2 regions of the Pseudomonas poae RE*1-1-14 genome follow, and region 1 is predicted to be linked to the other one. Evidence: predicted binding sites of a transcription regulator. Region 1 holds the regulator's gene; the other holds the start of a gene.

Region 1 (15,782 bases):
GGCTTTGGGGGTGGTCATGGGTGGGTTACTCCGGGAGTTGAAGGTGCATGAGCAATGTGACCTTTGCCGAGGGGGATTGGTTTACCGGGGTTGGCGCGATTTTTTGATGATGGCGACTTTGGGTGAGGCTAGGCATGCACTCACTCCGACCCGCGTGTTTAACGCGGCGCTCCAGATCAAAAGCAACATCGCGGCAGCCTTTGCGTCGACCGGTATGGGGGTGTGAACCCGATCAAATGTGGGAGCTGGCTTGCCTGCGAAGGCATCGACCGGGTGTTCCTGATGAATTGAGGTGCCTGCATCGCAGGCAAGCCAGCTCCCACAGAGAAGCGGATTGGGGACAGATCATGCTTTTGCCCTGCTTTTGATCTGCTTTGCTTTGGCTTTTGATCTTGCTTTTGATATTGATCTCAGGCGCCCCGTCAACCACGCTGGCCGCACACCGAGCCTGAGCGAGGTGCCGAGTGGTGGGCCCCCTCCCACAAAAGCCAAGCGCTCCAACCGCACACCTAGCTCTTGTGCAACTTGCTCATCAACTGCGCCTCAGCCTGGGTCAGCCCGCACGACTGCGTCAGCTCATCCACCGTCGCCCCCATGCCGACCAACCTCGCCGCCTGGGCAAACGACAGATTCGCCGGATCACGCTGCTCAAGCTGCTCCAGCTTGTCCGGGATCGGCGCCAGGATCGCGCGCAGTTCATGCACCTCATCCCCCACCTTCACCGCACTCTGCTGGTAGTGATCCACCCGCCGGACCAGATCGAGAATGCGCCGCTCACGCAGCGTATCCCGCTCGGCCTGTTGCAGGGCCAACTCCCGTTGCTGGCGCATGTAACGCAGCACGAACGCCACCGTCCCGGCCCACAGCAGGGCCAGGACAATCACCAACGCTTCAAAGAACAAATCAGATGTTCTCCAGATCCGACCACTCTTCCTCGCTCATCATCTTGTCCAGCTCAACCAGAATCAGCAGTTCGCCGTTCTTGTTGCACACGCCCTGGATGAATTTGGCGGATTCTTCGTTACCCACGTTCGGCGCGGTTTCCACTTCCGATTGGCGCAGGTAGACCACTTCGGCCACGCTGTCGACCATGATCCCGACCACTTGCTTGTCGGCTTCGATGATGACGATACGCGTGTTGTCGTTGACCTCGGTCGGCACCAGGCCAAAGCGCTGGCGGGTGTCGATCACGGTCACCACGTTGCCGCGCAGGTTGATGATACCCAGCACGTAGCTGGGCGCACCCGGGACCGGCGCGATCTCGGTGTAACGCAGGACTTCCTGCACGCGCATCACGTTGATGCCGTAGGACTCGTTGTCCAGTTTGAAGGTAACCCATTGCAGGATCGGATCATCCAAACCTTGTGCGGACGCTGACTTGTTCATTTCTCTGACCCCTTCAAATACCGTAGACACGGCGTGTGTACTTGCCTGACCGCACTTGCGCGCAGCCCTTATTGTTCACTCAACTGCGTTTGACCTGCGCCATCGTCTTGACTGCACCGCTGGCGATCAACTCGGCCAGTTCGGCGACATCAAGCAACGCGCACATGTGTTCGATCACGGTGCCCGCCAGCCACGGCCGTTGGCCACGGTGGCTGCGCCATTTGATTTCGTTCGGGTCCAGGCGCAACGAACGGCTGACTTGATGCACCGCCAGCCCCCACTCGTAGCCCTGCACCGAGATCACGTATTGCAAGCCCTGGCGGAAGTCGTCGCGATAGCGATCGGGCATCACCCAGCGCGCGGTGTCGAGCACCTTGAGGTTGCCGGCCTGGCTGGGCAGGATGCCGAGGAACCACTCTGGTTGCCCGAACAGCGGCGTCAACTCCTGGCCTTCGAGCGAATAGATCGAACCCAGGCATACCAGCGGCACCGCCAAGGTGAGGCCGGCGACATCGAACAGCAGGCACTCGAACGGCTCGGCGGCCCAGGCCGGACGTTCATCGCCACGCACCGGCGGCGGCGTGATGCTCGGTGGCATGTGCACTTCGACCACGGGCTCGACCACTGCCGGCGCAACCACCACCGGCAGCGGAACAATCGGCACCACCACCTGCGCATCGCGCGCCTGTTCTTCCAGTACCGCCAGCTGGAACTCGTCCAACGGGGCTTGCGCCGCCTGGGCCGGTTCGAGCACGAGGATCGGCTCCGGCAATTCTTCGGCGGTCGCTTCCTGCAGCAAGGCATCCAGATAGGATTCGAGTGCCAGCTGCGGCCGGGTCTTGAGCTTGAAATCGACAGGTCGGTTCATCATGCCACCTGCGCCACAAGCTGCTGCGACAACAGGTGCTTGAGCAACGCACGGTAGGCCAGCACGCCACGGCTCTTGCCATCGAACTGCGACGGCGTGAGCCCCGCGCGGCTGGCGTCACGCAGGCGCGTGTCGACCGGGATGTAGCCGTTCCAGATCGCGTCCGGGTAGCCGTCGCGCAGCACACGCAAGGTGCCGAGCGATGCCTGGGTACGCCGGTCGAACAGGGTCGGCACGATGCTGTAGGGCAACGGCTGCTTGCGCGAGCGGTTGATCATCGCCAGGGTGCTGACCATGCGCTCCAGGCCTTTGACGGCGAGGTGCTCGGTCTGCACCGGGATCACCAGCTGCTGGCTGGCCGCCAGGGCGTTGACCATCAGCACACCGAGCAACGGCGGGCTGTCGATGATTGCGTAGTCGAATTCCTGCCACAGTTGCGCCAGGGTCTTGGCGATCACCAGGCCCAGGCCGCTTTGCCCTGGAGACTGTCGCTCAAGGGTGGCCAGCGCAGTGCTGGACGGCAGCAGGGAAATGCTTTCGTTGCTGGTGGGCAGCAGCAGCTGCCCCGGCAAGTCGGCCGGCACACTGCCCTTGTGCAGGAACAGGTCGTAGCAGCTGTGCTCCAGGGCATCCGGGTCGTAGCCGAAATAGCTGGTCATCGAGCCGTGAGGGTCCAGATCGACCACGACCACACGCTTGCCCGCCTCGGCCAGCAAGCCGGCTAAAGCGATGGAGGTGGTGGTCTTGCCGACTCCACCTTTTTGATTGGCAACTGCCCAGACTCTCATTCGGTTGGTTCCTCCCGGCAGGCAATGGCGCGACCGAGACAGTGCATAAAATTAGTGAGCCGGCGACGGGGAATTGACGGAGCCCTGTCGAACCGGCGGCTTAACCGCTGGCGGTGCAGTTTGTGTGCCAGCGCGCTTCAACGCGGCATCCGGTGTTGCATTTGCAGTGCCGGTGCCCGTAAGGCTGCGGCGTACGTCCAGGTTGCGTGATACCACCAGCACCACGCGGCGGTTGCGCGCGCGGCCCTGCACCGTGGCATTGTTGGCCACCGGCTGAAACTCGCCATAACCCACCGACGCCAGGCGGCCGGGGTTCACACCCTGCATGGCGAGCATGCGCACGATGCTCGCCGCCCGCGCCGACGACAGCTCCCAGTTGGTCGGGTACTGCGCGGTGCTGATCGGCACGTTATCGGTAAAGCCTTCCACATGGATCGGATTTTCAAACGGCTTGAGGATCGCCGCCACCTTGTCGATGATGCTGAACGCCTGGTCGCTGGGGATGGCGTCGGCACTGGCGAACAACAGGCTGGAGTTGAGTTCGATCTCCACCCACAGCTCATTGCCGCGCACGGTCATCTGATTGGAGCTGATCAGGTCGCCGAACGCCGCGCTGATGTCATCCGCGATGCTTTTCAGCGGGTCGCTGGTGCCGCCTATTCCCGCAGCGGTTTCGTCGCTGTCGTTGACCAGCGGCTTGGCCGGGGTCACGGTCTTGGGCCGCTCGTCGCCAATGGGAATCGGCTTGAGCGCGCGATCCGTGTCGTTGAACACGCCCACCAACGCCTGGGAAATGATCTTGTACTTGCCTTCGTTGACGGACGAGATCGAATACATCACCACGAAAAACGCGAACAGCAAGGTGATGAAGTCCGCGTAGGACACCAGCCAGCGTTCATGATTGACGTGTTCTTCAGGCTCGCGGCGGCGACGGCTCACTGGCAACTCCCCCCATCAATCCATGAAGCCCTGGAGCTTCAATTCGATGGAACGCGGGTTCTCGCCCTCGGCAATCGACAGGATGCCTTCGAGCAACATTTCGCGATAACGGGACTGGCGCAGCGCAATCGACTTGAGCTTGCTCGCCACCGGCAGCAGCACCAGGTTGGCACTGGCCACACCATAAATGGTGGCGACGAACGCCACGGCAATCCCGCTGCCCAGTTGCGACGGATCAGCGAGGTTGCCCATCACATGGATCAGGCCCATCACCGCACCGATGATGCCGATGGTCGGCGCGTAGCCGCCCATGCTTTCAAAGACTTTGGCCGCATTGATATCGCGGCTTTCCTGGGTGTAGAAATCCACTTCCAGGATGCTGCGGATCGCCTCCGGTTCGGCGCCGTCAACCAGCAGTTGCAGGCCTTTGCGGGCGTAGCTGTCAGGCTCGGCATCGGCCACGCCTTCCAGACCCAGCAGACCTTCCTTGCGTGCGGTGAGGCTCCAATTGACCACGCGGTCGACGCCGCCGGCCAGGTCCACGCGCGGCGGGAAAATGATCCACACCAGAATCTGCATGGCGCGCTTGAACGAACTCAAGGGCGCCTGCAGCAAGGCCGCGCCCACGGTGCCGCCGATCACGATCAACGCAGCCGGACCGTTGGCCAGGGCGCCGAGGTGGCCGCCCTCCAGGTAGTTGCCGCCAATGATCGCGACAAAGGCCAGGGTAATGCCGATCAGGCTCAACACATCCATCAGAGACAGGCCTCCACCAGATGCCGGCCGATGTCGTCCAGGCTGTAGACGGCGTCGGCAAGGTCAGCCTTGACGATGGCCATGGGCATGCCATAGATCACGCAGCTGGCTTCGTCCTGGGCCCAGATGGCGCTGCCGCCCTGCTTGAGCAGGCGAGCGCCTTCACGGCCGTCGGCGCCCATGCCGGTGAGCACCACCGCCAAAACCTTGTCGCCGTAGGACTTGGCGGCGGAGCCAAAGGTGATGTCCACGCACGGCTTGTAGTTGAGGCGCTCGTCGCCCGGCAGGATTTTGATCGCGCCACGCCCGTCCACCATCATCTGCTTGCCACCCGGTGCCAGCAGCGCCAGGCCAGGACGCAGGATGTCGCCATCCTCGGCTTCCTTGACGCTGATGCGGCACAGCTTGTCCAGGCGCTCGGCGAACGCCTTGGTGAACGCAGCGGGCATGTGCTGGATCAGCACGATGGGCGCCGGAAAGTTGGCCGGCAGTTGGGTCAACACCCGTTGCAGGGCTACCGGGCCACCGGTGGAGGTGCCAATGGCGACCAGCTTGTAAGCCTTGCGCTTGGGCGCCGATGAGTGCGTGTGCGCATGGGCGCCGGGCGCCGGGTTACGGGCTGGCGCGGCGGGTGCAGGCCGGGTCGTCGGCGCAGGTGCCGGGCGGTTGAACGAGGAACCTGCGGGCGCAACCGGTGCGGCTGCCGGCGCTGGTGCGCTGGACAGGCTGCGGCGGTTACTGCGCGCAATGCTGTGCACCTTCTCGCACAGCATCTGCTTGACCTTCTCGGGGTTGCGCGAGATGTCTTCGAAATTCTTCGGCAAAAAATCCACCGCGCCGGCGTCCAGCGCGTCGAGGGTCACTCGGGCGCCTTCGTGGGTCAGCGAGGAGAACATCAATACCGCGGTGGGGCAGCGTTGCATGATATGGCGCACGGCCGTGATGCCATCCATCATCGGCATCTCGTAGTCCATGGTGATCACGTCCGGCTTCAACGCAATCGCCTGGTCAATCGCCTCTTTGCCGTTGGTGGCCGTGCCGACCACCTGGATGCTTGGATCGGCGGAAAGAATTTCCGAGACGCGGCGGCGGAAGAAACCCGAATCGTCCACCACCAGGACCTTGACTGCCATAAACACTCCGTTAGGTGGGGCGGGCGTTACCGCCTGGGCCCCACCAAAATCAAATACGCCGTGCGGCGTAACGCTTGAGCATGCTCGGAACATCGAGAATCAGCGCGATCCGACCGTCACCGGTAATGGTCGCACCCGACATGCCCGGGGTCCCCTGCAGCATTTTGCCCAATGGCTTGATCACCACCTCTTCCTGGCCCACCAGTTGGTCGACCACGAAGCCGATGCGCTGGGTGCCCACGGACAGGATCACCACATGGCCTTCGTGTTGTTCCTCATGCTTGGCCGATGCCACCAGCCAGCGCTTGAGGTAGAACAGCGGCAAGGCCTTGTCGCGCACGATCACCACCTCCTGGCCGTCGACCACGTTGGTGCGCGACAGGTCGAGGTGGAAGATCTCGTTGACGTTGACCAGCGGGAAGGCGAACGCCTGGTTGCCCAGCATCACCATCAGGGTCGGCATGATCGCCAGGGTCAGCGGCACCTTGATGACGATCTTGGAGCCCTGGCCCTTCGTCGAGTAGATGTTGATCGAGCCGTTGAGCTGGCTGATCTTGGTCTTCACCACGTCCATGCCGACGCCACGGCCGGACACATCGGAAATCTCGGTCTTGGTCGAGAAGCCCGGGGCGAAGATCAGGTTGTAGCACTCGGTGTCGGTAAGACGGTCGGCGGCGTCCTTGTCCATCACGCCACGCTTGACGGCGATATTGCGCAGGATCGCCGGGTCCATGCCTTTGCCATCGTCGGTGATCGACAGCAGGATATGGTCGCCTTCCTGCTCGGCCGCCAGAATCACCTTGCCGCTGCGCGACTTGCCCGCCGCTTCACGCTCTTCGGGAGTTTCCACGCCGTGGTCGACAGCGTTGCGCACCAAGTGGACCAACGGGTCGGCCAGGGCCTCGACAAGGTTCTTGTCGAGGTCGGTTTCTTCGCCCACCAGTTCCAGGTTGATTTCTTTCTTGAGCTGGCGTGCCAGGTCGCGAACCAGACGCGGGAAGCGGCCGAAGACTTTCTTGATCGGCTGCATGCGGGTTTTCATCACCGCGGTCTGCAGGTCGGCGGTGACCACGTCGAGGTTCGACACGGCCTTTTGCATGGCTTCATCGCCACTGCTCAGGCCCAGGCGCACCAGACGGTTACGCACCAGCACCAACTCGCCCACCATGTTCATGATGTCGTCCAGGCGTGCGGTGTCTACCCGTACGGTGGTTTCGGCTTCGGTGGTGACCGGTTTTTCGGCCACGGCGGCAGCCGGGGCACGTGCAGGTGCTGCGGCCGGTGCCGGCGCGGGCTTGGCCACCGGTGCAGGTGCCGGCTTGGCGACCGGTGCAGGTGCTGGCTTGGCGACCGGTGCAGGTGCTGGCTTGGCGGCCACAGGCGCGGCAGTCGCCGCTGCGGCCGGGGCCACTTCGGCGAACTTGCCCTTGCCATGCAGTTCGTCGAGCAAGGCTTCGAATTCGTGATCGCTGATCAACCCGTCACCGGCCGGTGCTGCGCTGGCGGCAGCAGCGGCTGGCGCGGCGGCGGCTGGCGCCGTCGCGGCGACTTCCGGCAAGGCATCGGCAGCGAACGTGCCCTTGCCGTGCAGTTGGTCGAGCAAGGCTTCGAATTCGTCGTCGGTGATATCGGTGCTGGCGCTGGCTGTGGCTGCGGGCGGCGCGGCCACCGGTGCCACGGCGTCGGCAGCGAACTGACCTTTGCCATGCAACTGGTCGAGCAGGGATTCGAATTCGGCGTCGGTGATGTCTTCGCTGGTCGGCGCGGCAGGTGCCGCAGCCGGTGGCTGTGGCGCTTGCGGTGCTTCGGCCTCGGCCTTCACGGCGTTGAGCGAATCGAGCAGTTGTTCGAACTCGCTGTCGGTGACATCCGGCTCAGGCTCAGGCTCGGCCACCGGTGCAGGCGCAGCTTGCACGGCGACCGCCTCGTCAGCTGGCTCTGCCAGGCGCGCCAGGGCGGCCAGCAGTTCCGGGGTGGCGGCGGTGATCGGGGCACGTTCGCGCACTTCGCTGAACATGCCGTTGACCGCATCCAGTGCTTCGAGAATCACGTCCATCAACTCCGAGTCGACCTTTCGCTCACCCTTGCGCAGGATGTCGAACACGTTCTCGGCGATGTGGCAGCACTCCACCAGCTCATGGAGCTGGAGGAAGCCGGCGCCCCCTTTTACAGTGTGAAAACCGCGAAAAATTGCATTGAGCAGGTTCGCATCATCCGGTCGGCTTTCCAGCTCGACCAGTTGTTCGGACAGTTGCTCTAAAATTTCGCCGGCCTCTACAAGGAAATCCTGAAGGATTTCTTCATCGGCGCCGAAGCTCATGTGGGTGCTCCTTAGAAGCCTAAACTGGATAACAGGTCATCGACATCATCCTGACCTGACACAACGTCTTCACGTTTATCGGCATGAATCTGCGGACCTTCACCCTTGGCGAGATGTTTTTGTGGATCTTTTTCCGAAAGGATCGCCGCACGGTCATGTTCGATGCCGGCAAAACGATCGACCTGCCCGGCCATGAGCACCAGTTTGAGCAGGTTGCTTTCCACTTCGGTGACCAGTTGGGTCACGCGCTTGATCACTTGACCGGTGAGGTCCTGGTAATCCTGGGCCAGCAGAATATCGTTGAGGTTGCTCGCCACGGTGCGGTTTTCCTGTTCGCTACGCGACAGAAAACCGTCGACCCGACGGGCCAGCTCACGAAACTCTTCAGCACCCACTTCGCGACGCATGAAGCGGCCCCAGTCGTGACTGAGCGCCTGGGCTTCGGTGGCCATGCCATTGACCAGCGGCGTGGCGTTTTCCACCAGGTCCATGGTGCGGTTGGCCGCTGCCTCGGTCAGCTTGACCACATAGGACAGGCGTTCAGTGGCATCGGTGATCTGCGAAATTTCTTCGGCCTGGGGCATGTGCGGATCAATCTGAAAATTGACGATCGCACTGTGCAGCTCGCGCGTGAGCTTGCCCACTTCCTGGTACAGGCCGCGGTCACGGGTCTGGTTAAGCTCATGGATCAACTGCACCGCGTCGCCGAAATGACCTTTTTCAAGGCTCTCGACCAACTCGTGAGCATGCTTTTTCAGGGTCGACTCAAAATCGCCCAATGTTGTTTCTTTCTGCTCCATAGCTCCCCCGCGATGGCATTAGCCTTGGATGCGTTCGAAGATTTTTTCGATCTTCTCTTTTAGCGCCAATGCCGTGAATGGCTTGACCACGTAACCGTTTACCCCGGCTTGGGCGGCTTCGATGATCTGTTCACGCTTGGCTTCGGCGGTCACCATCAGCACAGGCAGGCTGCGCAGCTTCTCGTCGGCGCGCACATGGCGCAACAGGTCGATGCCGGTCATGCCCGGCATGTTCCAGTCGGTTACCAGAAAGTCGATGCTGCCGCTGTTGAGGATTGGAATCGCGGTAATACCGTCATCCGCCTCGACCGTGTTTGTGAACCCAAGGTCACGCAACAGGTTTTTTATGATCCGCCGCATCGTTGAGAAGTCATCAACGATGAGGATTTTCATGTTCTTGTCCAATTCGACCTCCAAGCAGTCTTAAACGCGCCCAGCACCTGGACGCGCCATTTCAATCAACAGGCGTTACACAAAAAGGACTGCCGGGTCCACCACGGGTCGAACCCGCGAAAGTAGTGACCTTCGCGGTATCGTCTGCAGTGTCCCCACACTGCCTGTCAGCGCGCGCGCCACTCTCCCAAACGCCCCCGCAAACGGGCTGCGCACTGGCTATGCAACTGGCTGACACGCGATTCGCTGACCCCCAGGACCTCACCGATTTCCTTGAGGTTCAGCTCTTCGTCGTAGTACAGCGCCAGGACCAGGCGCTCACGCTCCGGCAAGTTGGCAATGGCGTCCGCCAGTGCGCCCTGAAAACGTTCATCTTCCAGGTCGCGTGACGGTTCCATATGCGCACTCGCGCCGTCCTCGTGCAGCCCTTCGTGTTCGCCGTCCTGCAACAGGTCGTCGAAACTGAACAGGCGGCTGCCCAAGGTATCGTTCAAAATCCCGTAATAATCATCGAGACTCAATTGGAGTTCGGCCGCAACTTCGTGATCTTTAGCGTCGCGACCGGTTTTTGCTTCAATTGAGCGAATTGCGTCACTGACCATCCGCGTATTGCGGTGCACCGAACGCGGCGCCCAATCCCCTTTACGCACTTCATCGAGCATGGCGCCACGGATACGAATACCCGCATACGTCTCGAAACTGGCGCCCTTGCTCGCGTCGTACTTGGTCGACACTTCGAGCAGACCGATCATGCCGGCCTGGATCAGGTCTTCGACCTGCACGCTGGCCGGCAGGCGTGCCAGCAGGTGATAGGCGATGCGCTTGACCAGCGGCGCATAGCGCTCGATCAATTCGCCCTGGCTGTCACGTGCCGATTTTTTATAGAGGTTGTAGCCGCTGGATGTCATAGCACAGGACCCGCGCTTGTCTGATGCACCAATCGCTCGACGAAGAATTCCAGATGCCCGCGCGGGTTGGCGGGCAGCGGCCAGGTATCGACCTTCTGGGCAATCGCCTTGAATGCCAGCGCGCACTTGGAACGCGGGAATGCTTCGTAGACCGCACGCTGTTTTTGCACAGCCTTGCGCACGCATTCGTCGTAGGGAACCGCGCCAACGTATTGCAGGGCGACATCAAGAAAACGATCCGTGACCTTGGTCAGCTTGGCGAACAGGTTGCGCCCTTCCTGCGGGCTCTGGGCCATATTGGCCAGCACGCGGAAGCGATTCATGCCGTAGTCACGGTTAAGCAGTTTGATCAGGGCGTAGGCGTCGGTGATCGAGGTGGGCTCGTCGCACACCACCAGCAGCACTTCCTGCGCAGCGCGTACAAAGCTGACCACGGACTCGCCAATGCCGGCGGCGGTATCGATCACCAGCACGTCGAGGTTGTCGCCAATGTCGCTGAACGCCTGGATCAGGCCGGCATGCTGCGCCGGGCTCAGGTGCACCATGCTCTGGGTGCCAGAGGCAGCCGGCACGATGCGGATCCCGCCAGGCCCCTGCAGCAACACATCGCGCAGCTCACAGCGCCCCTCGATCACATCGGCGAGCGTATGTTTGGGGGTCAGCCCCAGCAGAACGTCCACGTTCGCCAGGCCCAGGTCAGCGTCCAGCAGCATGACGCGACGGCCAAGCTCTGCCAGGGCCAGGGACAAATTCACTGACACGTTAGTTTTCCCGACGCCACCTTTGCCGCCGGTCACCGCGATCACCTGTACGGGATGCATGCTGCCCATTTTATTTCTTTACCTTGTCTTGCTTAGACGCAGGCTACATGGCTTGGCCGCTTGAATCGCTTGCAGACCATCGATGTAGGTACATTTCACGGCGTTCATCCTGCCTCAACCGACCCGTTTTGCCGGGTTGTGGTAAAGGTCGGCGAACATATCAGCCATTGCTTCCTCGCTAGGCTCGTCTTGCATTTGCACACTCACGGCACGGCTGACCAACTGATGACGACGCGGCAGATGCAGATCATCCGGGATCCGCGGGCCGTCGGTCAGGTAGGCGACCGGTAATTCATGGCTGATTGCCAGGCTCAGCACCTCGCCCAGGCTCGCGGTTTCGTCGAGCTTGGTGAGGATGCAGCCGGCCAGCCCGCAGCGCTTGTAACTATGATACGCAGCGGTAAGAACCTGTTTCTGGCTGGTGGTTGCAAGCACCAGGTAATTTTTCGACTTGATCCCGCGGCCCGCCAGGCTTTCCAGCTGCATGCGCAACGCCGGGTCGCTGGCTTGCAGGCCGGCGGTATCGATCAGCACCACGCGCTTGCGCAGCAGCGGGTCGAGGGCGTTGGCCAGGGACTGGCCCGGGTCGACGTGGGTCACCGGCACATTGAGAATGCGGCCGAGGGTCTTGAGCTGCTCCTGGGCGCCGATACGGTAGCTGTCCATGCTAACCAGCGCGATGTTGTTGGCGCCGTATTTGAGCACGTAACGGGCGGCCAGCTTGGCCAGGGTGGTGGTCTTGCCCATGCCGGCAGGGCCGACCATGGCGATCACACCGCCCTCTTCCAGGGGTTCGATTTCCGGGGTGGCGATCATCCGAGCCAGGTGCGCCAGCAGCATGCGCCAGGCCTGGCGGGGCTCTTCGATGCTGCCGGTCAGCGCCAGCAGGTCGCGCGACAGCGGGCCGGACAGGCCGATGCGTTGCAGACGGCGCCACAGATTGGCCTGTTGCGGCTTGCTGCCTTGCAATTGGTTCCAGGCCAGCGAGCCCAGTTGCACTTCGAGCAGTTCACGCAGGCCGTTGAGTTCAAAGCGCATCGAATCGAATACGCGCTGGTCGACGCTGGCGGCCGGGGCCGGTGCGGCAGGACGCGGCGGTTCGACAAAGGTCGGCTCCACCAGCGGCTCGGCAGCGGTCAGCGGCAGGCCGGCAAACAGCTGGCGATTGGTGGTGGTGTCGCTGTCGCCGCGCATGCTCAGCTCGGCCTGGGCCGACACAATGCGCGAGGCGGTCTTGCGCAGCTCGTCTTCGAGTTCCATGTTCGGCACGCGTGGCGCCAGGGCCTGAGGGGTGTAATCCAGGGCAGCCGTCAGCTCCACACCGCCGGCGATGCGGCGGTTACCGATAATGGCGGCATCGGCGCCCAGCTCATCACGCACCAGTTTCATGGCCTGACGCATATCGGCGGCGAAAAAACGCTTCACTTGCATAACCCACTACCTCAGCCGTTGGGCCCTACTGTCGCGACGATAGTCACTTGCTTATTGTCAGGAATTTCCTGGTAAGCCAACACGTGCAAATTCGGTACTGCCAGACGTCCAAACCGCGACAACATCGCTCGGACCGGGCCTGCCACCAGCAGAATCACCGGTTGGCCCTGCATTTCCTGGCGCTGTGCGGCGTCGATCAACGAACGCTGCAGTTTTTCAGCCATGCTTGGCTCCAGCAGAACGCCCTCTTCCTGGCCTAATCCTGCCTTCTGAATACTATTGAGCAAGATCTGTTCCAACCTTGGCTCCAGGGTGATAACAGGCAGCTCGGAGTCAAGCCCTACAATGCTTTGCACGATTGCGCGGGACAATCCAACGCGCACCGAAGCCACCAACGCGGCGGTATCTTGACTCTTGGCGGCGTTGTTGGCGATAGCCTCGGCAATGCTGCGAATGTCGCGCACCGGCACCTGTTCGGCCAGCAGCGCCTGCAGCACCTTGAGCAACTGCGACAGCGAGAGCACGCCCGGCACCAGCTCCTCGGCGAGCTTTGGCGAGGCCTTGGCGAGCAAACCCATCAATTGCTGGACTTCCTCGTGCCCGATCAGCTCGTGGGAGTGCTTGTAGAGGATCTGGTTGAGGTGGGTGGCGACCACGGTGCTGGCGTCCACCACGGTGTAACCGAGTGATTGCGCCTGGCTGCGCTGGCTGACTTCGATCCACACCGCTTCCAGGCCAAAAGCCGGATCTTTGGCGGTAATGCCGTTGAGGCTGCCGAACACCTGGCCCGGGTTGATCGCCAGTTCCCGATCCGGGTAGATCTCGGCTTCGGCGAGGATCACGCCCATCAGGGTCAGGCGATAGGCACTGGGAGCCAGGTCGAGGTTGTCGCGAATGTGCACAGTGGGCATGAGGAAGCCCAGGTCCTGGGACAGTTTCTTGCGCACACCCTTGATCCGCGCGAGCAACTGGCCACCCTGGTTGCGGTCCACCAGTGGAATCAGGCGGTAGCCGACCTCCAGGCCGATCATGTCGATTGGGGTCACGTCGTCCCAGCCCAGTTCCTTGGTTTCCTGGGCGCGGGCCGGGGATGGCAGCAATTCCTGCTGGCGCGCCACTTCCTGCAGGGCCTGCACCTTGACCGCGTTCTGTTTTTTCCAGAACAGGTAAGCACCGCCGCCAGCCAGGGCCGCCATGGTCAGGAACGACACGTGGGGCATGCCCGGCACGATGCCCATGATCGCCATGATGCCCGCCGCCACGGCCAGGGCTTTGGGCGAGGCGAACATCTGCCGACTGATCTGCTTGCCCATGTCTTCAGAGCCTGAAGCACGGGTCACCATGATGGCCGCTGCTGTGGATAACAACAGTGATGGCAATTGCGCCACTAAACCGTCACCGATGGTCAGCAGGGCGTACACCTTGCCGGCGTCGCCGAAGGTCATGCCGTGCTGGAAGATGCCCACGGCCATGCCGCCGATGAGGTTGATGAACAGAATCAGCAGACCGGCGATGGCGTCGCCACGCACAAACTTGCTCGCACCGTCCATGGAACCATAGAACTCGGCTTCCTGAGCCACTTCCAGGCGGCGGCTCTTGGCCTGGTTCTGGTCGATCAGGCCGGCGTTGAGATCGGCGTCGATGGCCATCTGTTTGCCGGGCATGGCGTCGAGGGTAAAGCGTGCGCTCACCTCGGAAATGCGCCCGGCACCCTTGGTCACCACCACGAAGTTGATGATCATCAAGATCGCGAACACCACGATACCAACCACGTAGTTACCGCCGATCACCACCTCACCGAACGCCTGGATCACCTTGCCGGCGGCGGCATGGCCGTCCTGGCCGTGCAGCATCACCACGCGGGTGGACGCGACGTTCAGTGCCAGCCGCAGCAGGGTGGCCACCAGCAGGATGGTGGGAAACACCGCAAAATCCAGCGGCCGCAGCGCGTACACGCAGACCAGCAGGACCACGACGGACAGGGCAATGTTGAAGGTGAAGAACACGTCGAGCAGAAACGGCGGCATCGGCAACATCATCATTGCCAGCATCACCAGCAACAACAACGGCACACCCAGATTGCCCCGCGAGAGGTCAGTCAGGGTCGTACGGGCCGTACCGAACATTTGAGAGCGATCCACCACCGGTATTCCTCGTAACGTAAAGCAAACTTTTGACGCCAAGAGGCGACTTGCAGGCGGTATTGCAAGAAGCTGTCCAACTTTGGTTTTGGTATCAGGATCAAAAAAATATGGGAGGGGGCTTGCCCCCTCCCATATTTTTTGTCTCGCTGTGTCATCAAGGCTTGGGGGTGGCTGATTTGATCGGCGGCAGCGCGTACGGGCCTTTGGGTCGATGGATCAATTGAAAGGCCAGTTTCCGGCCGACCGAAAACCTGGTCTTGCCCCAATCTCTCTTGTCGACAAATACTTCATCTTTCCAGTCATCAGACCAAATCACCCACTCTTCCCTGATCCGATCGTAGGATTTGACAGCCCCGCTATACACCTTCAACACCGCTCTCCCCGCATCTAGCTCAAAACCTGCGTCACGTTTTCAATGCAATGGAACCGCGCACAGGTATTGCTGGCTACTGTCAAAGTTGACAGGTAGACGCTGCACAACAACGAGTGTTAGAGATGTAAAAATGGGCCACTGTGAAGCCACACCGCGTCAGGAATCGCGCCGCAGCTCCGGCGGAATCGGCAGGTCCTTGAGCGGGTCCGGCCGTTTGCCTTTACCCGCGCGGTACTGGCGGATCTGGTAGACATAGGCCAGAACCTGCGCCACGGCCAGGTACAGACCGGCGGGAATTTCCTGGTCCAGGTCGGTGGAATAGAAGATCGAGCGCGCGAGCGCCGCCGATTCCAGCAACAGGATGTCGTTGGCCACGGCAATTTCACGGATTTTCAGCGCGGTAAAGTCGCTGCCCTTGGCCAGCAGCATTGGCGCGCCGCCTTTCTCGGGATCGTACTTGAGGGCCACGGCGTAGTGGGTCGGGTTGGTGATGATCACATCGGCGTCGGGCACCGAGGCCATCATCTTGCGCTGGGACATTTCACGCTGCAGCTGACGGATGCGCTGCTTGACCTCCGGCCGCCCTTCCTGGTCCTTGTGCTCGTCACGCACCTCCTGCTTGGTCATCAGCAGTTTCTTGTGGCTCTCCCACAGCTGGATCGGTGCGTCCACCGCCGCAATGATGATCAACCCCGCAGACATCCACAGCGCGCTCCAGCCCA
Region 2 (15,782 bases), 380 kb from region 1:
TTCACCGCCCAGCGCCCTGCCCCTTTGGGGTCGAAGAACCGTTGCAGCCGCTCCGGCGACAAGCCGCGCCCCAAGGCCAGGCTATCGTACTCGCCGGTCTTGCAGTTGGTGAGCATGGTGCCAGACAGGTCGGTGGCAACAATCTGCGCGCCGGCCTTCAACTGACCGATATTGGTCCTTTCGAACTCATCGATGGCCATCGAGATCGAGTAAGGCTCCTGCCCCGACGAACACGCGGCTGACCAGATACGCAGGCGCTGACCCGGGCTGGCCTTGATAGCCTCCGGCAGCACTCTGTTCTTGAGCACCTCGAACGGGTAGGTGTCGCGAAACCACAGGGTTTCGTTGGTGGTCATGGCATCGACCACCATTTCCTTGAGCCCGCTGCGCGGCTGGCCCTGGATGCGCTGTACCAGCTCGCCCAGAGACTTGATGCCCTGCTGCTCCATCAATTTGTTGAGGCGGCTGGATACCAGATATTGCTTGTTTTCACCGAGCAATATGCCACAGGCCTTTTCCAGGAAGACCCGGAACTGTTCAAAATCCAAATTACCCGTAGACAAAGATACCGCCTCTTAAATCGTGTGACCGCCAGGGGAATCCCCTAGCCGTGATCTGCTGCCTTGATCCGGTCGACTACCCGGGATGCGAGGTCATCAGGGCGGAATTTGGCCAGGAAGTCATCGGCGCCGACCTTCTTGACCATTGCCTGATTGAAAACACCCGACAACGAAGTATGCAGGATGATATGCAATTTTTGCATGCGTGGATCGTTGCGTATCTCGGCGGTCAGGGTGTAGCCATCCATTTCCGGCATTTCGATGTCGGAAATCATCATCAGAAACTCTTCTTCCGGCTTCTTGCCCTCGTCCACCAGCTTGCGCAGGTAATCCAGGGCCTGGCGACCATCATTGAGGGCCACCACTTCCACACCGACGGTTTGCAGGCAACGGGTTACCTGCTTGCGCGCCACGGAAGAGTCATCCACCGTCAGCACGCGCAGCGAAATCGCCTTGTGCGCCGTGTCGGCATCCACCACGCCCACCGAGATGTTCTCCGAGGTCGGTGCCACTTCGGCGAGGATCTTCTCCACGTCGATGATTTCCACCAACTGGTTGTCGACCCGCGTCACTGCCGTGAGGTAGTGATCGCGGCCGGTGCCCTTGGGCGGCGGATGGATCTCTTCCCAGTTCATGTTGACGATGCGCTCCACCGAGCGCACCAGGAAACCCTGGGTCTTGGTGTTGTACTCAGTGATGATCACGAACGGGCTCTGGCGATCCTGCAGCCCGGCGGAACCGGTGGCCAGCGCCAGATCAAGAATCGGAATGGTCGCGCCCCGGATGTTGGCCACGCCACACACCACCGGGCTGGACTTGGGCATGATTGTCAGCTTGGGGCACTGCAGCACTTCCCGCACTTTAAACACGTTGATGCCATACAGCTGCTTGCCGTCCAGACGAAACAACAGCAACTCGAGGCGATTCTGCCCTACCAGCTGTGTGCGCTGGTTTACTGAATCCATTACACCTGCCATGCCCAGACTCCTACGCTAAAACCTTTGGGGGTGCGACGCGCACTCCACTCTAAACGGCACGAGCTTTGCTATTTATTGGTCATGGACCTTAAAACGACAGTTTCCCGACGCCTTCCAACGTACCGCAGATTGCTTTGCGTCACGCTGACATTGCTTGCCTTGGGCTCAGGCGCAGCGGCTCGCGCCGACAACGTCACCCTGCCTGATCTCCTTATCGGCGTCACTCAGGGCTTTCTTGAGTTCACTGTAGAAGATTATCTGGCCAGCACACAGACGCCGGGACGTTATGAGATTGAGGTCAAGCAGCTCGACCCACGTTTGCGCATGCCGATGTGCGACAAGGAATTGACAGCCAGCCTGGAAAGCCCGGCCCAGCCAATCGGGCGCGTGACGGTAAAAGTACGTTGCGAAGGTGCGTCGCCCTGGACCGTGTTCGTGCCGGCCCAGGTCAAATTGTTCCGCGACGTGGTGGTGGTGGCGCGCCCACTCAAGCGCACCGGCATCATCGGTTTCGAGGATGTGGTGCTGCGTGAACGCGACATCAGCCAGATCAGCCAGGGCTATCTGACCTCGGTCGACCAAGCCATCGGGCAGAAACTGACCCGACCAGTGGTTACCGACCAGGTAATAACCCTCGTCCACCTGGAACAGGCCGAGGTCATCCGCAAAGGCGATCAGGTGGTGATTTCCGCCAGCAGTGGCGGGCTGAACGTGAGAATGCCGGGGGAAGCGCTGTCCAACGGCGGTATGAGTGAACAGATTCGGGTGAAGAACCTCAACTCCAACCGCGTGATCAAGGCACGCGTGACGGCCCCTGGCCAAGTGGAGGTGGCTTTATAGAGCACTGGTATAGGACGCCAGGTTTTCCTACACTGTGGGCGAGACTTTCGTGCGCACAGTTTTATTGTCTATCGAGCCTAAAGTTTGTTTGGGTATGGCCGAAAACATGGCAAGCGTCCAAATACCCAGAGGTTTTTTATCATGGTCATCGATTTCAGCCGTTTAAATAACTCCCCGGCATTGCCAGGTACTACGCGCACCAGCGGCACCAAAGAAAGCGCAGAAGCCAAGGCCCAGCCAGCGCCTGCCGCCAAGACGGAACAGGCCAGCGCCAGCCAGAGCGGGGAATCCGTACACTTGAGCAATGAGGCTCAGCAGTTGCAGAAGGTCACTGACTCGCTGCGCGACCAACCGGTTGTCAACAAAGCCCGCGTGGCCGAATTGAAACAGGCGATCGCCGATGGCAGCTACAAAGTCGACAGCAACCGCGTAGCCAGCAAGCTGCTTAATTTCGAAGCCGAGCGCTAGGCACTGGCCTGCGCCGGGCTTTTGGACGCTTAAACCCCAAGGCCTGCCATGCACCACGACGAAACCTTGCTTGAACTGATCATCGATGATCTGGCGCCGACGCAACAATTGCTCGAGCTGCTCAAAGAAGAATCCCTGGCCCTCTACGGTCGGGACATGCCCTTGCTCGAAGAAATACTGGCGCGCAAACAATCGTTGATTGTCCTGCTCGAACAGCACGGCAAGAAGCGCAGCCAGATTCTGACCAGCCTCGGCCTGCCGGCCGACCACGACGGCCTCGCCCAGTTGGCCAGCCATTCCTCGGTTGGCGACCAATTGCTGGCACAGAGTAAAGCGCTCAACCAATTGCTCACCCAGTGCCAGGAAGCCAATTTGCTCAACGGCCAGTCGATCCAGCTGCAGCAAGCTACGACCGCCAATCAGTTGCGTATACTTCATGGCGGTGAGCCACCTGCGCTGTACAACGCTCAGGGTTCTACCTCCCGCCTGGTCAAACCCAGTACCCGCAGCCAAGCCTGAGTTTGGTTTGCAGCGTGGCCTATCCAAGGCGCGCCACATACTGGCAAAATGCCGGTTCTTGCGAGTAGTCGTATTTTGTCTGGAGATGGAAGAACCGTGTTCAACGCCCTTAATGCGGAAGATGCCCCGCAGCCACCCAAGGTGCTCACCACGCCTCTGGAAATCGCCAGCACATTGCGGATGCTGCAAGAAAGCCATGACCCGCTGATCATCACCTTCCACGAACGCACCCAGCGCTTCCAGAGTTACCTGGTGGACGTGGACCGCGACGGCAAGATCCTGATCATGGACGAAATGATCCCGCGCGATGGTGAACGTCACCTTGAGAGCGGCGAACCGTTTCGCATCGAGGGCTTCCACGACGGCGTGCGTGTCGCTTGGGAAAGCAACGGCACCCTCGCCATCAGCGAGAAAGATGGCCACCGTATCTATACCGGCAACATGCCGGATGAGGTGGTTTATCATCAGCGCCGCAATGCCTTCCGCGCCGCGCTGAAGCTGGCTCAACTGGTGAACATTGAGCTGGGTGGCGAAAGGCTCAAATTTCCGGCCAACGGAAAACTGCTCGATATCTCCGCCACTGGCTGCAAACTACGCTTTGAAGGCGATATCTCGGAGCGCCTGCAACTGGGCCAGGTTTACGACCGGTTTATCGCAGCCCTGCCTTTTGGCAACATGACCACCTCCGTCGAATTGCGTCACCTGCATTTCGAGGATCGCATCAATACCACCTTTGCCGGCGTGCGCTTTCATAACATGAGCGGTCTTGTGCAGCGTCAGGTCGAACGCTTCGTATACCAACTGCAACGCGAAGCGCGGCGGTTCGACAAGGACGATGATTTCTGACAGGGCGAATCGCGACAAAAAAACGGGTAGATCCTGACAGGATCTGCCCGTTTTTGCTTTCAGGGGCGCGCCCTGCTGAGGTCATGAGGGTGTTCTTCCGGGTCCATTGGGGTCGCAGCTGCTTCAGCGTCTGGTTCGTCAACCGGTGGCGGCGACTCGGATTCAGGTTCAGGTTCAGCGTCCGGGACCGGTGTCTGCATCTGTTCCTGCACCACTGCTTCATCCACACGCGGATCCAGCGCAGCCACCAGTGGCGAACTGGACATGCTGTCGGGCATCGCCACATGGTGCAACGGCGCATCGTCCACCTGATGCAGGTTAGTCACAGCCTTCGGCCGGATACGCCATACAAGGATCAGGGCACACAGGCTGAAAAACGCATACAGCATGTGGCTGCCAAACATCTTCATTACCACACCGGCCAACAGCGGTCCGATGCTGGCACCCACGCCGTAGGTCACCAGCAGCATGGCTGTCAGCGACACGCGGCGGTCACCTTCGACATGGTCATTGGAAAACGCCACGGCCAGCGGGTACAGACAGAACTGCACCAACGAACAGAAAAAGCCCGCAACGAACAATACTTCCAAAGGCACCCTGGTCATGATCGCCAATGGCAGTGCCGCTACCGCCAGGCACAAGGCGAAACAGCGGATCAGCAACGCGCGGTCATAACGATCCGACAACCAGCCCAACGGCCACTGCACCAACAACCCGGCAAAAATGCATGAGCCCATGAACAGGCCGACCTGTTCAGTGGTCAGCCCCTGCTGGGACGCATACAGCGGCGCCAAACCGTAGAACGAACCGACGATCAACCCGGCCCCCAGCACCGTACTCAGCGACTGCGGCACGCGCTTTATAAAGAAGCGCGGCTCCATCGGCGCCGGGTGCAGGGGCGCCGGGTGAATGCGGCGCGTCATGGCCACCGGTACCAGGCACAAGGCAAAGCACAAAGCCACCAGCATCAGCAGCTCCAACCCGAGCTGGGGATGCATCACCAGGATCAACTGACCCAGCACCAGACCCAGGTAGGAGGCGATCATGTAACCGCTGAATACCAGGCCACGCTGCTTGGCTTCGGCCTGCTCATTGAGCCAGCTCTCGATGACCATGTATTGGCACATCATCCCCAAGCCCACGATGACACGCAGTACGATCCAGGCCGGCAGCCAATTGATCAGACCATGGCCCAGCACGGCCGCACCGACGATGCCGGCACAGGTGGCATAGGCACGAATATGCCCGACGCGGGCGATCAGGCGGTGCCCGATCTTGCCGCCCAGCACTAGGCCGAAATAGTTGGCGGCCATCAAGGCACCCACCCACAGGCTGTCGACATGATCGGCCGCAAGGCGCAGTGCCAGGTAAGTACTGAGCAGGCCTGAGCCGATCAGCATCATTAATGAGGCGAAATAAAGGGCTCGAAAAGATTTCCAGATTTGGCGCATCGGCGTTCCGAGCGGCTCCTTGCAGTGGGGGTCAGGGCTAGCGGAATGATAGTCCCGTGTCGCCGAATCCGGACAGGCGATACGCGCTGTTTGCGGAGATTAATTTGTTCAAAATGATTAACTACAGCTCAGACGCCGCGCGAGCGCATGGAAGGTACACCTTCAAGAGAAATACAGGATGCCCCTGCTGTGAACCCGGATCAGTAGCAAGGTTCGACTGGATCCGCGCCAAACGCGCACAAAAAAGCCCCGGCAGCCAAATGAGCTGTGCGGGGCTCTGAATCTGGTGTCCCAGGGCCGGTTCGAACGGCCAACCTTCCCCTTAGGAGGGGGATGCTCTATCCAATTGAGCTACTGGGACAAATGACAGTCGCCCGGCCAAAGGCATGGCGACGGACGGCGAGCATGTTAACGGCCAAGGTCGGTTTTGTCATGTCGTCCGTTGGCTTTTTGCGTGTAGGCGATTCCTCGGCCGGCAGACGGCTACTTCGACCAGTAAAACCGGACATGCGCGGTATCGTGCAAAATGCACTCCCCCAAAATGCCAGCATTGCAAATTGCAATCAAAAGGCTCCGCAAAACAAGCTCAAGCTATTGATTTTATTGAAAATAAACATTGGCACGGCATCTGCAATATCTTCTCTAAGAAAAGTCCTACACGGACACCCCATCACCAACTGGCAGAGCAACCGGCGGAGAACATGACCATGAACAGTGCCCTTCTGTTAGCCCTCAATACCGTGGCACTCGCCGCTTTGGTGATGTTTCATTTTCAGTCGGGTACAAGTGATGATGTTGCGCAGCTTCGCCAGCCCGTTCCACACCACCTGCAACAGCGTCCACAGCTGGCAGTGATGACCGCAAATGCGCAAACGCCTCTGCGTGTCACACAGGATGCGCAGTCAGCGCCCGCATCTGAACACTGGATTTTCTAAGGAAGCTTTCATGTCCAAGTCTTCTTGGCTGTTTCTCTGCCTGACTCTGATCAGCACAGCTTTTGGCCTGCAAGCTTCTGCGCAGGAAGGACGAATTACAGCCTATGTCGCCAGCGCGGTGTTTGCTCTACTGCTGGTTATTACGCTCATCGTGGGCCGCCGTATCAAGTTCGATCCCGTACTGCGCTAAAGCCCGCCGCAACCCTCCTCCCCGCCTCACCTACCTTACGTCGTATAGACCTAGCAAATTGGCAGATTGCCACTAGTCTTAAAGCTAGGGGCAAAGGGCCATCTTGCTTTACGATGTGCGCCCTCCAGGCATTCGCGACCTCGATTTGCCTGGTGTACGGCCTTTTAAGCGCCCCCAGGTAAAAAATATTCAAACCAGTCCGCAAAAATGCAAATCAGTGCTGGCATAAAGCCTTTAGGCGGTTCAATATTTGTCACAGAATTGACGCCAAGGAAATGTCGAATCTCAGGCATGATGCGACCTCTTTGCAATTCGGGTTGAACTTTGGTCGTGAGTCTTGTCTTAACACTCATCCTTGCGGCCAATTCCAAAAACCGCTCCCCTGAACTAACCGGTTAAATATATGCGCCCATTGAAACAGGCAATTTATTCCAGCCGTACGGCTGACAAATTCGTCGTACGTCTGCCAGACGGTATGCGGGAACGCATTGCCGAGGTGGCTCGCAATCATCACCGCAGCATGAACTCTGAAATCATCGCGCGCCTGGAGCAGAGCCTTATTCAGGAAGGCGCGTTGGGCGAAGAGCTGAGCATGCGCCTGGACAGTCCGGAGCTTTCACTTCACGAACGCGAACTGCTGCAGCGTTTTCGGCAGCTCTCCCACCGTCAGCAAAATGCCCTCGTTTCGCTTATCGCGCACGACGTTGAGGCGGCCGCAGAAGCCAATTGATTTGCGCTTGAAAGCCGAAGCCAGCTGAATGCTGGCTTTTTTTTGCGCGAAATTTGATCGAGCAACAGGTGGGATTTTTGGTGAATGGCTTGTGCGGGAGGGGCTGCCCCCTCCCACAAAGGTCAAAGCAGGAAGATCGTCGCCAAGCCCAGGAAGATAAAAAAGCCGCCACTGTCCGTCATCGCGGTAATCATGACGCTGGCTCCCATTGCGGGGTCGCGCCCAAGGCGTGCAAGGGTCATGGGAATCAACACACCCATAAACGCAGCCAACAGCAGGTTGAGCGTCATGGCGGCAGTCATCACCACACCCAGCGACCAACTGCCATACAGCAAGTAGGCCACCACGCCGATCACCCCACCCCACACCAGACCATTGATAAGCCCGACGGCCAGCTCCTTGCGCAGCAAGCGGGAAGAATTGGCGGTGCTCACCTGATCCAGCGCCATCGCGCGCACGATCATGGTGATGGTCTGGTTACCGGAGTTGCCGCCTATGCCCGCCACAATCGGCATCAACGCCGCCAGTGCCACGAGTTTTTCGATGGAGCCTTCAAACAGCCCGATCACGCGGGAGGCGATAAACGCGGTGATCAGGTTAACCGCCAGCCACGCCCAGCGGTTATGCAGCGAGCGCCAGACCGAGGCAAAAATATCTTCCTCTTCACGCAAACCCGCCATGTTGAGGACTTCGGTTTCACTTTCTTCACGAATCAGATCGACAATTTCGTCGATGGTCAAACGGCCGATCAGCTTGCCGTTCTTGTCGACCACCGGCGCCGAGATCAAGTCATAACGCTCAAAGGCCTGGGCCGCGTCATACGCGTCCTCATCCGGGTGAAAGCTCACGGTATCGCTGGCCATCAAGTCCGCGACTTTCTTTTCCGGATCGTTCACCAGCAGGCGCTTGATTGGCAGCACGCCCTTGAGGATGCCTTCGTAGTCGACCACGAACAGCTTGTCGGTATGGCCTGGCAGTTCTTTGAGGCGGCGCAGGTAGCGCAAGACCACTTCGAGGCTGACGTCTTCGCGGATGGTGACCATCTCGAAGTCCATCAAGGCGCCGACCTGGTCCTCGTCGTACGACAGCGCAGAACGCACGCGCTCACGCTGCTGAGTGTCCAGCGCCTCCATCAGCTCGTGGACAACATCGCGCGGCAACTCGGGCGCAAGGTCAGCCAGTTCGTCGGCATCCATTTCCTTGGCGGCGGCCAGCAGCTCGTGATCGTCCATGTCGGCGATCAGGGTCTCACGTACCGAGTCGGATACTTCGAGCAGGATGTCGCCGTCGCGGTCAGCCTTGACCAACTGCCACAGGGTCAGTCGATCATCCAACGGCAAGGCTTCAAGGATATAGGCGACGTCGGCGGAGTGCAGATCGTCGAGCTTGCGCTGCAGCTCGACGAGGTTTTGCCGGTGGACCAGGTTTTCAACGCGGTCGTGATTCGGGCCTTCCTGGCGATGCGTAAGGTCTTCGACCACGCGCTGGCGCTGCAGCAGCTCAATGACTTGAGCCAGGCGATCCTGCAGGCTGTCTTGTGTTTTCTTAACTTCTACTTCGGTCATAGGCGAACTCCACTCCCAGCAGCGGGGCACGCCGGAAGGATCAATCAGTCAATTCATGATTGGTAAAACGGGGTACTGAGTTACTACTGGGTAAGTCCATGGAGGTATTCCACAAGCCCCGGCGGGGCTGACGGGCGCAATGATACACCGCTCGGCGGCTTTTAATCTTAAAAAACTGGAGAGAACAAGTGCTTGCGAGACAAAGTTGAGCCTGAGCCACACCTGGGAACTGCGACGCCGCAACCAGGCCATAAAACACATCGGGGCGATGGATCAGAGGAAAATCCTACACAAACTCCAGACGGCAAAAAGCCCGCACTTGGCGGGCTTTTTGTTTGTATGGTGCACTCGACAGGATTCGAACCTGTGACCGCTCGGTTCGTAGCCGAGTACTCTATCCAGCTGAGCTACGAGTGCAGATTGTGTTTTTAGACCAGATCACAACTGGTTGAAGCCGAGCAACTGCATTGCTGCAACTGTCTCTTAAATGGTGCACTCGACAGGATTCGAACCTGTGACCGCTCGGTTCGTAGCCGAGTACTCTATCCAGCTGAGCTACGAGTGCATTTGTTGCCGCGCATTATAGGCCGTTCAATCTCTATGTAAAGCGATTTTTTCGAGTAATTTCAACAACTTACCGATAAATCCAGACTGCAACGTACTAAGCAAATAATGGCGGAGAACGGGGGATTCGAACCCCCGACACCCTTTTGAGGTGTACTCCCTTAGCAGGGGAGCGCCTTCGGCCACTCGGCCAGCTCTCCGCAACACGGGGCGTATATTAACCACGTTCATCCCCGTTTGCAAACTTAAAAAGCGATAAAAATTAAAGGCTTGGTTCTTCGTCCTTCTCTTTCTTGATCCGCAGGAAAATTTCCTCGCGGTGGACCGCCACTTCTTTCGGAGCGTTAACCCCGATACGCACTTGATTGCCTTTGACGCCAAGCACCGTCACGGTGATTTCGCCATCACCGATAATCAGGCTTTCTGCGCAACGACGAGTCAGAATCAGCATACCTTTCACCTCACGCATTTCATTTCAGGAACAACAGTCTGCAAAAAACAAGGTTGTCGACCTGCACCCCGAAGGCCGCAGCCCTACCACCTGAGTATTGTCGAGCCCACGCAAAAGACCACGCCTCCCACAAAAAATGAAGGGCGCGGTAAACCGCGCCCTTCCGGCACTGTCTTACTCGCCCTGTCGGGCCGGTGCATCGAGCTCGAAAGCGGTATGCAACGCGCGCACCGCAAGCTCCAGGTACTTCTCTTCAATCACCACCGACACCTTGATTTCCGAGGTGGAAATCATCTGGATGTTGATGCTTTCCTTGGCCAGGGCCTCGAACATGCGGCTGGCAACACCGGCATGGGAGCGCATGCCCACACCCACGATCGACACCTTGGCAATCTTGGTATCGCCGACCACTTCACGGGCGCCAATTTCGCTCGCGGTGTTCTGCAGGATACGTTCGGCCGCATCGTACTCGTTGCGGTGCACGGTGAAGGTGAAATCGGTGGTGTTATCGTGCGAAACGTTCTGCACGATCATATCGACTTCAATATTCGCGCCACTGATCGGGCCGAGGATCTTGAACGCCACGCCCGGAGTATCCGGCACGCCACGGATCGTCAGCTTGGCTTCATCGCGGTTGAAAGCGATGCCGGAAATGATCGGCTGTTCCATGGATTCCTCTTCATCAATAGTAATGAGGGTGCCCGGACCCTCCTTGAAGCTGTGCAATACGCGCAGCGGAACGTTGTACTTGCCGGCGAACTCCACCGCGCGAATCTGCAGCACCTTGGAGCCGAGGCTGGCCATCTCCAGCATCTCTTCAAAGGTGATCTTGTCCAGGCGCTGAGCCACGGACACGACACGCGGGTCGGTGGTGTAGACACCATCCACATCGGTGTAGATCTGGCATTCATCCGCCTTGAGAGCCGCCGCCAGCGCAACGCCCGTGGTATCCGAACCGCCACGTCCGAGGGTGGTGATGTTGCCGTGCTCATCCACGCCCTGGAACCCTGCTACAACTACCACGCGACCGGCTTTCAGATCAGTACGAATTTTCTGATCATCAATCTGCAGGATTCGCGCCTTGGTATGCGCGCTGTCAGTCAGGATGCGCACCTGGCTACCGGTGTAGGACACCGCCGGCACGCCGCGCCTGTTCAGCGCCATCGCCAGCAAGCCGATGGTCACCTGCTCGCCCGTGGACACGATCACATCCAGCTCGCGCGGCAACGGTTGCTGGTCGCCACTGATGGCCTTGGCCAGTTCGATCAGGCGATTGGTTTCACCGCTCATGGCCGACAGCACCACCACCAGGTCATCGCCGGCGTCGCGGAACTTCTTAACCTTGTCGGCGACCTGCTCGATTCTTTCGACAGAGCCGACCGACGTGCCTCCAAATTTCTGTACGATCAAAGCCATTTCTAAGCCGCCTCAGCCCGTAAAGGGGCGCCTGATTTCCAATTCAACCAGCGCTCAACCGCCCGCGACCGAGTCGCGGGATGTTTAAGAGCGCCTTAAATAGCCGCTTCGACAAATGGCACGGTCAGGGCCAGGGCCGCATCCAGGGCACCGGCGTCCACACCACCGCCTTGCGCCATGTCCGGGCGACCACCGCCCTTCCCGCCCACTGCCGCAGCGGCCTGTTTCATCAAATCACCGGCTTTGAGTTGGCCAGTCAGGTCCTTGGTTACACCGGCAACCAGCACGACCTTATCCTCATGCACCCCGCCGAGCAGGATCACTGCGCGGCCGAGCTTGTTCTTCAACTGATCGACCAGGGCCAGCAACGCCTTGCCGTCCTGACCGTCCAGACGTGCCGCCAGCACTTTCACATCCTTGACGTCTACCGCAGCGGCCGACAGATCGTCGCCCGCTGCACTGGCCGCCTTGGCCTGCAACTGCTCCAACTGCTTCTCCAGCGCACGGTTGCGCTCGAGCACGGCGGACAGCTTGTCGATCAGATTGTCGCGGCTGCCCTTGACCAGGCTGGCCGCTTCCTTGAGTTGTTCTTCGGCCGCATTGAGGTAGGCCAGGGCCGCAGCACCGGTGACCGCCTCAATACGCCGCACGCCGGAAGCCACACCGCCTTCGCTGACGATTTTCAGCAGAGCGATGTCGCCGGTGCGGTTGGCGTGGATACCGCCACACAGCTCCACCGAAAAGGCGCCGCCCATGCTCAGCACGCGCACGCTGTCGCCATACTTCTCGCCGAACAGCGCCATCGCGCCCTTGGCCTTGGCGGTGTCGATATCGGTCTCTTCGGTCTCGACCGGAGTGTTGCGGCGAATCTCGGCGTTGACGATATCTTCAAGGGCCTTGATCTGCGCAGGCTTGATCGCTTCAAAGTGGCTGAAGTCGAAGCGCAGGCGCTGGCTGTCCACCAACGAACCTTTTTGCTGGACATGCTCGCCCAGCACCTGACGCAAGGCCGCGTGCAACAAGTGGGTAGCCGAGTGGTTCAGCGCGGTGGCATGGCGCACGTCCGCATCCACCTGAGTGTCGACCGGCGCGCCGACCGTCAGGTTGCCCAGCACCAGCACACCGTGATGCAGAAACGCACCGCCGGTCTTGGTGGTGTCACGCACGTCAAAACGCCCGGACGTGGAGCTGAGGAAACCACAGTCACCAATCTGGCCACCGGACTCAGCGTAGAACGGCGTCTGGTCGAGCACCACGACCGCCTCTTCGCCTTCGCTCAACACGTCGACCGACTTGCCGTCCTTGTAAATCGCAACAATTTTGGCGGCGCCAGCGGTCGCCTTGTAACCGACGAACTCGGTCGGCACATCGACCTTGACCAGCGTGTTGTAGTCCAGGCCGAAAGAGCTGGCGGACCGGGCGCGCACGCGCTGGGCCTCCATCTCACGCTCAAAGCCGGCTTCATCGATGGTCAGCTCGCGCTCACGGGCGATGTCGGCGGTCAGGTCCATCGGGAAGCCATAGGTGTCGTACAGCTTGAACACCACGTCGCCCGGCACGACCGTGCCTTTAAGCTCAGCCAGGTCCTGTTCGAGAATTTTCAGACCGTGTTCCAGGGTCTTGGAGAACTGCTCCTCCTCGGCCTTGAGCACGCGCTCGATGTTGGCCTGCTGCTGCTTGAGTTCCGGGAATGCCTCGCCCATCTCGGCCACCAGCGCGGCAACGATCTTGTAGAAGAAGCTGCCGGTCGCGCCCAGCTTGTTACCGTGGCGGCAGGCGCGACGGATGATGCGGCGCAGCACGTAGCCGCGGCCTTCGTTGGACGGCAGCACGCCGTCGGCGATCAGGAAGCCGCAGGAACGGATGTGGTCGGACACCACCTTGAGCGAAGACTGGCTTTCGTTGGCGCAACCAATGGCCGCCGCCGAGGCGCTCAGCAGATTGGTGAACAGGTCGATTTCATAGTTGGAGTGAACGTGCTGCATCACCGCACTGATCCGCTCCAGGCCCATGCCGGTGTCCACCGACGGTGCCGGCAGCGGATGCAACACGCCATCGGCGGTGCGGTTGAACTGCATGAACACGTTGTTCCAGATTTCGATGTAGCGGTCGCCGTCTTCTTCCGGCGAGCCCGGCGGGCCGCCCCAGATGTCGGCGCCGTGATCGTAGAAAATTTCGGTGCAAGGGCCGCACGGGCCGGTGTCGCCCATGGTCCAGAAGTTATCGGACGCGTAAGGCGCGCCCTTGTTGTCGCCGATGCGAATCATGCGCTCGGCGGGCACGCCGATCTGTTGGGTCCAGATGTCATAGGCTTCGTCGTCTGTCGCATAGACGGTGACCCACAGTTTTTCCTTGGGCAGCTTCAACACGCCAGTGAGGAAGGTCCAGGCGAAGGTGATCGCATCTTTCTTGAAATAGTCGCCGAAGCTGAAGTTGCCCAGCATTTCGAAGAAGGTGTGGTGACGAGCGGTATAGCCGACGTTTTCCAGGTCGCTGTTCTTGCCGCCGGCACGCACGCACTTCTGGCTGCTGGTGGCGCGGGTGTAGGCACGTTTTTCCTGGCCCAGGAAGCAGTCCTTGAACTGGTTCATCCCCGCGTTGGTGAACAGCAGGGTCGGATCGTTGCCGGGGATCAAGGAGCTGGAGGAGACACGGGTGTGACCTTGCTCTTCGAAGAAGCGAAGGAAGGCTTCACGGATTTCTGCGCTTTTCATTAGGTTCTTCCACGGAGGCTGCGGCCAAAGGCCAGTGCGCAACATCATCAGACGGAGCGACGGCAAAGGGCCGCATTATATCGGCCCTTTGCCGGTGGTACAGCGTGTTTATACGATAGAAACGTTCAATTAGACGGCCTGCACCTGTCATTTGCGCGAAAACTCGACAAATGCCTGCACCACCTGTTCGAGTTGCGCGCGGTTCACATCCATGTGAGTGACCATCCGCAGGCGTGGCGCCGTGCTCAAGGCGATCCCCCGTTCGCCGGCAAAGTCCTTGAACGCCTGATGCCGGTCACCCATTTGCACGTAGACCATGTTGGTCTGCACCGGCTCCACGGGGTAGCCGGCCTCGCGCAGCGCCTCGCCCAGCCACTGGGCGTTGGCGTGGTCGTCGGCCAGGCGCTGCACCTGGTGATCCAACGCATACAGCCCCGCCGCCGCCAGCGACCCCGCTTGGCGCATGCCGCCGCCGACCATCTTGCGCAGGCGTCGCGCCTTGGCGATCAACGCCGTAGAGCCACACAGCACAGAGCCCACCGGCGCGCCCAGGCCCTTGGACAGGCACACCGACACAGAATCGAAATGCCGGGCAATTTCCCGCGCCTCCACGCCCAGCTTGACTGCCGCGTTATAGAGCCGCGCGCCGTCCAGATGCAGTGCCAGGCCATGTTCGTGGGTAAACGCGCGGGCGCGGGCCAGGTAATCCAGCGAAAGGACCTTGCCCTGCATGGTGTTTTCCAACGCCAGCAGGCGGGTGGGCGCGAAGTGAAAGTCGTCGGGCTTGATCGCTTCCCTCACCTGATCCAGGTCCAGCGAACCGTCGGCCTGCGCCTCCAGCGGCTGAGGCTGGATCGAGCCAAGCACCGCCGCACCGCCGCCTTCGTATTTGTAGGTGTGCGCCTGCTGGCCGACGATGTACTCCTCGCCGCGCCCGCAGTGGGCCATCAACCCCAGCAGGTTGCTCATGGTGCCGGTGGGCACGAACAACGCGGCGGCAAACCCCAGGCGCCTGGCCAGCTCGGCCTCCAGGCGGTTGACGCTGGGGTCTTCGCCGTAGACGTCATCGCCGGTGGCGGCAGTGGCCATGGCATCGAGCATACCGGGCGTGGGTTGGGTCACGGTGTCGCTGCGCAAGTCTATGACGGTCATCAAGCAGGCCTCTGACGATGGGGGGGCGTAGTGACGATTACTGCGGGCAACGCCGCGTAATATCAAGTCCTGTGTGGTTTGAATCGAATACCCATCAAACAAACCGATCTAGGTGATCAACACGGCAACCGTGCAGTTTTGCAAAAACCATGTTAAAAACCCTTCGCCGTCAGGGTTCTGGCGGCAACGTTCTCAGGGCGGGGTGTAATTCCCCACCGGCGGTAATTGCACGCAATGTGCATAGCCCGCGAGCGCTTGGCGCCTCGAACTGCTCAAGCAGGACGGCGACAAGGTCAGCAGACCCGGTGTGATCCCGGGGCCGACGGTCATAGTCCGGATGAAGAGAGAACGGGATTGGCACCCAAGCGCCGCGCGTCGACCTCATGCCTGCATGACGCCGCTGT

Evidence for each region. Region 1 encodes FliA, which starts transcription of late flagellar genes. Its sites were predicted from a motif close to CTAAAGTTTNNNNNNNNNNNGCCGNTAA; they were not measured.
Region 2: flgM (flagellar biosynthesis anti-sigma factor FlgM) is a predicted target of FliA. The motif match lies at 2,455-2,482, and genes of this name have one in related genera.

Annotation. Positions count from the first base shown of each region.
Region 1 is NC_020209.1:3,000,350-3,016,131, forward strand. It holds gene yegS (lipid kinase YegS) at 1-18, opposite strand, end outside; gene H045_RS12910 (DUF2802 domain-containing protein) at 510-902, opposite strand; gene H045_RS12915 (chemotaxis protein CheW) at 904-1,386, opposite strand; gene H045_RS12920 (CheW domain-containing protein) at 1,466-2,254, opposite strand; gene H045_RS12925 (ParA family protein) at 2,254-3,042, opposite strand; gene motD (flagellar motor protein MotD) at 3,094-3,981, opposite strand; gene H045_RS12935 (flagellar motor protein) at 3,997-4,737, opposite strand; gene H045_RS12940 (protein-glutamate methylesterase/protein-glutamine glutaminase) at 4,737-5,870, opposite strand; gene H045_RS12945 (chemotaxis protein CheA) at 5,920-8,190, opposite strand; gene H045_RS12950 (protein phosphatase CheZ) at 8,202-8,990, opposite strand; gene H045_RS12955 (chemotaxis response regulator CheY) at 9,009-9,383, opposite strand; gene fliA (RNA polymerase sigma factor FliA) at 9,551-10,291, opposite strand; gene fleN (flagellar synthesis regulator FleN) at 10,288-11,121, opposite strand; gene flhF (flagellar biosynthesis GTPase FlhF) at 11,227-12,543, opposite strand; gene flhA (flagellar biosynthesis protein FlhA) at 12,555-14,669, opposite strand; gene flhB (flagellar biosynthesis protein FlhB) at 15,217-15,782, opposite strand, start outside.
Region 2 is NC_020209.1:3,375,821-3,391,602, forward strand. It holds gene cheR (protein-glutamate O-methyltransferase CheR) at 1-563, opposite strand, end outside; gene H045_RS14655 (chemotaxis protein CheV) at 605-1,537, opposite strand; gene flgA (flagellar basal body P-ring formation chaperone FlgA) at 1,619-2,377, shown strand; gene flgM (flagellar biosynthesis anti-sigma factor FlgM) at 2,519-2,845, shown strand; gene H045_RS14670 (flagella synthesis protein FlgN) at 2,894-3,364, shown strand; gene H045_RS14675 (flagellar brake protein) at 3,461-4,210, shown strand; gene H045_RS14680 (MFS transporter) at 4,270-5,661, opposite strand; tRNA gene H045_RS14685 (tRNA-Arg) at 5,946-6,022, opposite strand; gene H045_RS25100 (hypothetical protein) at 6,067-6,366, shown strand; gene H045_RS14690 (hypothetical protein) at 6,369-6,596, shown strand; gene H045_RS14695 (PA3371 family protein) at 6,607-6,786, shown strand; gene H045_RS25640 (hypothetical protein) at 6,951-7,079, opposite strand; gene H045_RS14700 (Arc family DNA-binding protein) at 7,190-7,516, shown strand; gene mgtE (magnesium transporter) at 7,639-9,081, opposite strand; tRNA gene H045_RS14710 (tRNA-Arg) at 9,422-9,498, opposite strand; tRNA gene H045_RS14715 (tRNA-Arg) at 9,570-9,646, opposite strand; tRNA gene H045_RS14720 (tRNA-Ser) at 9,755-9,845, opposite strand; gene csrA (carbon storage regulator CsrA) at 9,908-10,096, opposite strand; gene H045_RS14730 (aspartate kinase) at 10,271-11,512, opposite strand; gene alaS (alanine--tRNA ligase) at 11,608-14,226, opposite strand; gene ltaE (low-specificity L-threonine aldolase) at 14,374-15,378, opposite strand; FMN riboswitch at 15,563-15,732, shown strand.